One region of the Pseudoalteromonas sp. APC 3355 genome, then DNA from elsewhere that is predicted to be linked to it. Evidence: predicted binding sites of a transcription regulator. Region 1 holds the regulator's gene; the other holds the start of a gene.

Region 1 (2,209 bases):
CTTTGTCTTGCTCATCATTTTCTAAAAAAACAACGAGCTGACGAGCTTGTTCTAACGTTATTTGAGGCGCAGCTGGTGCTGGCATAAGCCTCTCCCCCATCATTAGCCTAAGCGTTCAAATACTTTTTCTAATTTAGTTTTTAATGTTCCAGCCGTAAATGGCTTAACAATATAACCATTAACACCAGCTTGCGCTGCAGCTATTATTTGTTCTTTTTTAGCCTCTGCCGTTACCATTAATACAGGGATATGTTTTAACTTATCGTCTGCACGTATTGCTCTTAAAAGATCAATACCCTGCATTCCAGGCATATTCCAATCCGTAACTACAAAATCAAACACTTGATTTTGCAACATAGGCAAAGCTGTAGACCCATCATCAGCTTCTTGAACGTTAGTGAAACCTAAGTCACGTAACAGGTTTTTTATAATGCGTCTCATTGTTGAAAAATCATCAACTACAAGAATTTTCATGTTTTTATCCAAAACATCCCCCAGTGAGGTATTAACCTTTGTTTACTTACTACTAATTTATCCAGTCATTGATTTTAGCTTTAAGCTTAATCATCGCCTGACCATGTATCTGACTTACACGCGATTCACTTACATCGAGTATATGTCCTATTTCTTTTAAATTCATTTCATCGTTGTAGTACAAAGAAAGCACCATTGCATCACGCTCTGGTAATGACTTAATTGCACTTAGCAAAGACTCATTAAACCTATCATTTTTAACATTATTAAAAGGTTTATCTTGTGCTAAATCTTGGCCTACAGGAGTAATAACATCCTCATCTACACCAAGGTCTTCAATGCCTAATATTTTACTCGTATTCGCATCATTTAAAATATGATGGTACTCATTGAGCGAAATTTCAAGTTTTTCAGCAACTTCTATGTCCGTTGGTTCGCGGTTCAGACTACTTTCGAGCTCAGTAATTGCTTCTGCAACTTGCCTGTTTTTACGGTGAACTGAACGAGGAGCCCAATCACCACGGCGCATTTCATCAAGCATAGCACCGCGAATACGAATACCTGCAAAAGTTTCAAAGCTTGCGCCTTTTGTTGCATCAAAGTTTTTCGAAGCTTCTATTAAGCCTATCATTCCTGATTGAATTAAATCATCAAGTTGAACGCTAGGTGGTAATCGAGCAATTAGATGACATGCCACTTTTTTAACAAGTGATGCATGCTTCTCAACAATCACATTTAAATTTTGTGTTGATTGATATCCCATAGCTCTATTCACCAGTGTTGTCATAATTAACCGTTTACTAGTTTCTCAATGAAAAACTCTAAATGCCCAGATGGTTGGTTGGGTATTGGCCATTTAACTGCTTTTGTTGCCAGCGTTTTAAACGCAAGAGCGGCTGGCGAATTTGGAAAGAGCTCTACTATTACTTTTTGACGACGTGTTGCTTTGCGCATATTTTCATCATAAGGAACCGTTGCTACTAGCTCCATTGATACATCTAAAAAGCGGTCGGTAACTTTAGATAGCTTTGCAAACAATTCAGTGCCTTCACGCATACTGCGCACCATATTGGCAACAATTTTAAATTTATAAACGCCGTGCTCACGACTTAATACTTTAATAAGTGCGTAAGCGTCGGTGATTGATGTCGGCTCATCGCATACAACAACCATTACATCTTGCGCTGCACGCGAGAAGCTCAGTACCATGTCTGAAATACCAGCAGCTGTATCTACAATTAAAATATCAAATTCGGTATTCAATTCGCTAAACGCACGAATTAGCCCAGCATGCTCAGATGGTGATAATTCAACCATACTTTGCGAACCCGATGTAGCGGGTACAATTTTAATTCCTGCAGGGCCTTCAACTAAAATTTCATCAAGCTCACATTCACCAGACAAGACATGTGACAAGTTACGCTCTACACGTAAACCAAGCATCACATCACAGTTTGCTAAACCCAAGTCAGCATCCAGCACTAATACTCGATTACCTTGCTGCCCAAGTGCAATAGCTGTATTTAGAGAAACATTTGTTTTCCCTACTCCACCTTTACCACCGGTTACAGCGATAACTTTTACGCCGTTGTTATTGTTTTGACTCATTTTGCGCAGGCCGCTTGCTTGATCTAATACTGTGTTAATCATACATCCCTACTGTGCTTGGCGCCACTGATTGGTGCCTTGAATGTTGTTCTTTTGTTCTTTTTAAATATAATTGCTCAGCCTTTTT
Region 2 (2,209 bases), on a different contig from region 1:
GTGGATCAACTAATATGGTTTGGCAGTCATAGCTTTTTAAATCAATCCCTTCTAAACGCGAAAAAGTACGCTCGCCATTCATTGCTTGAGTAAACTCTTCACTCGACATACGAATAATATCTAAGTTCTCTACGTTGTTTTTAGCAATGTTGTATTGAGCAGAGTGAACAGATGATTTTGATATTTCCGTCGCTAATACTTTATTAAAACAGCCCGCTAATGCAATTGAAAAGTTACCGTTACCACAATACAGTTCTAGTAAATCATTTTTAAGTGGTTTACATAAATCTTGTGCCCACTCCAGCATATTAATATTTACTTTTGCATTAGGCTGAGTAAAGCTATTTTCTACTTGTTGGTATATAAGCTCTTGACCATTAATTGTTAAACGTTCAGTTACAAAGTCATCACCTAGTACTTCTTTTTGTTTACGAGCACGGCCTATAAAGTCAATTTTGTATTTACTGCTAAGCTTTTCTTTCAGTGCTTTAATTTCACTTAACCATTCATCATCCAGTGGTTTGTGATAAAGCAAGCTTACTAAAATTTCACCGCTTAGCGTTGATAGATAATCGATTTGAAATAACTTACGGCGTAATATTTCACAAGGCTTAAGATTTTCAATCATCACCTGCATTATTTCACCTACTAGAGGCGCTGCTGGGTCAAATGTATCAACACGGATTTTTTCTTTTGTTTGTTGATCAAACATAATGTGAAACAGATCATCACCGTCGTGCCATACTCTAAATTCAGCACGTTGGCGGTAGTTAGTTGGCTCTGAGCTAAATACTTCTAATTGCTCCACACCAAAACGTTGAAACTGCGTACTAATGCGCTGCTCTTTTTCACTTAACTGCGCTTGGTACTGTGTGGTATCTATTTTAATAACTGCCATTAACGCTACTACCTTATCTAAGATCTGTTTATCGGCGCTATTGTAGGGAGCGCTGCGTATTTGTCTAGTTTTGGCTAGCATTTATGCTGTTTTATTGAACATTGTACTTTAGTTTTTGTTGTTATAGCCGATAATAAACTACGCACGCTTAGGAGACGAATCATGAAAATAGGTAATTATGGCTTTACGCCAAACAACAACATCAATAAATTCAATAATAAAGCTGATATACAGCAACCTACAATTACGTCTCCTCAAGATAGCTATCAACAACGAGGCCGAGAGTTGGCCGCAAAGGTGCTTGGCGATAAAATGGCTGAGCAGCTTGGATTACCTATAGCAGAAAAAAAAGCAGATAAACCACTATTTGATTTTGATGAAATAGTAAAAAACGTACTCGATTTTGTAAGTAGTGCTGTAAATAAAGCAAAAGCTAACGGCGCTGATGACGAAAAGCTCAAAGATATGCTAGGCGATGCGCGCAAAGGAGTCCAAATAGGGATTGATGACGCTGTTGATGAACTCAAAGGTACTGGCGTATTTAATGATGACATGGAAGAGGGCATTAACAAGTCCAAAGAGGGAATTTACAATGGGCTGGATAAGTTTGAAGAGTCGTTATTTAACCCACAACCTGCCAGCGTAAATATAAGCCAGGCCCAATACGTCAGTATGACGAGTAATGCAGAGTATAAATTTACTACAGCAGAAGGCGATGAGGTAAGTATTAGCTTTGCTGATGCATTTGAATCTCAATCGGCAAGTGGCTATCAGCAAAACAGTAATAGTGAGTCGTTTGCAAGCTCATCATCGCAATCTCGACAGGTATCATTTTCGATGTCGGTAAATGGTGACTTAAACGAGCAAGAGCAAGAAGCTATTAATGCGATGATGGAAGACTTACAAGATTTAAGTAAAACCTTTTTTGGTGGTGATTTAGATGAAGCATTTGAACAAGCGCAAGAGCTGAGTTTAGACAGCGATCAGCTGGTGGCTTTTTCTATGGATTTACGCCAAACAAAAACAATAGCAACAGTTAAAAGCTATGAAGAATATAAACCAGCACCAGAAAAACAAGTAGCAGAGGGTTTAGCCCCTTTTAATGACGACCTTAAAAACGCTTTTGAAAAAGCGGGTGAGCTTGGATTACAAAATCAGCTAGCTGGCATTCTCCAATGGTTAAATCAAGATCAGGAACAAATAGATAAGTTAGTAGATTATACAAAGTCTATGTTCGAAAACCTTAATCAGTTAAATTCAGCAGCCGACAGGCTTACTGATTTAGAAGCCACGCAAAGTTAAACTACTTTC

Evidence for each region. The regulator FliA, encoded in region 1, starts transcription of late flagellar genes. The targets are predictions, from matches to a motif close to CTAAAGNTNNNNNNNNNNNNGCCGATA.
Region 2: QMA08_RS20080 (DUF5610 domain-containing protein) is a predicted target of FliA. The motif match lies at 1,005-1,031, and genes of this name have one in related genera.

Annotation. Positions count from the first base shown of each region.
Region 1 covers NZ_JASDDB010000002.1:434,305-436,513, reverse strand. The annotation lists gene QMA08_RS05185 (protein phosphatase CheZ) at 1-85, opposite strand, end outside; gene cheY (chemotaxis response regulator CheY) at 103-486, opposite strand; gene QMA08_RS05175 (RNA polymerase sigma factor FliA) at 527-1,237, opposite strand; gene QMA08_RS05170 (MinD/ParA family protein) at 1,264-2,124, opposite strand; gene flhF (flagellar biosynthesis protein FlhF) at 2,117-2,209, opposite strand, start outside.
Region 2 covers NZ_JASDDB010000025.1:1,716-3,924, reverse strand. The annotation lists gene trmA (tRNA (uridine(54)-C5)-methyltransferase TrmA) at 1-898, opposite strand, end outside; gene QMA08_RS20080 (DUF5610 domain-containing protein) at 1,061-2,200, shown strand.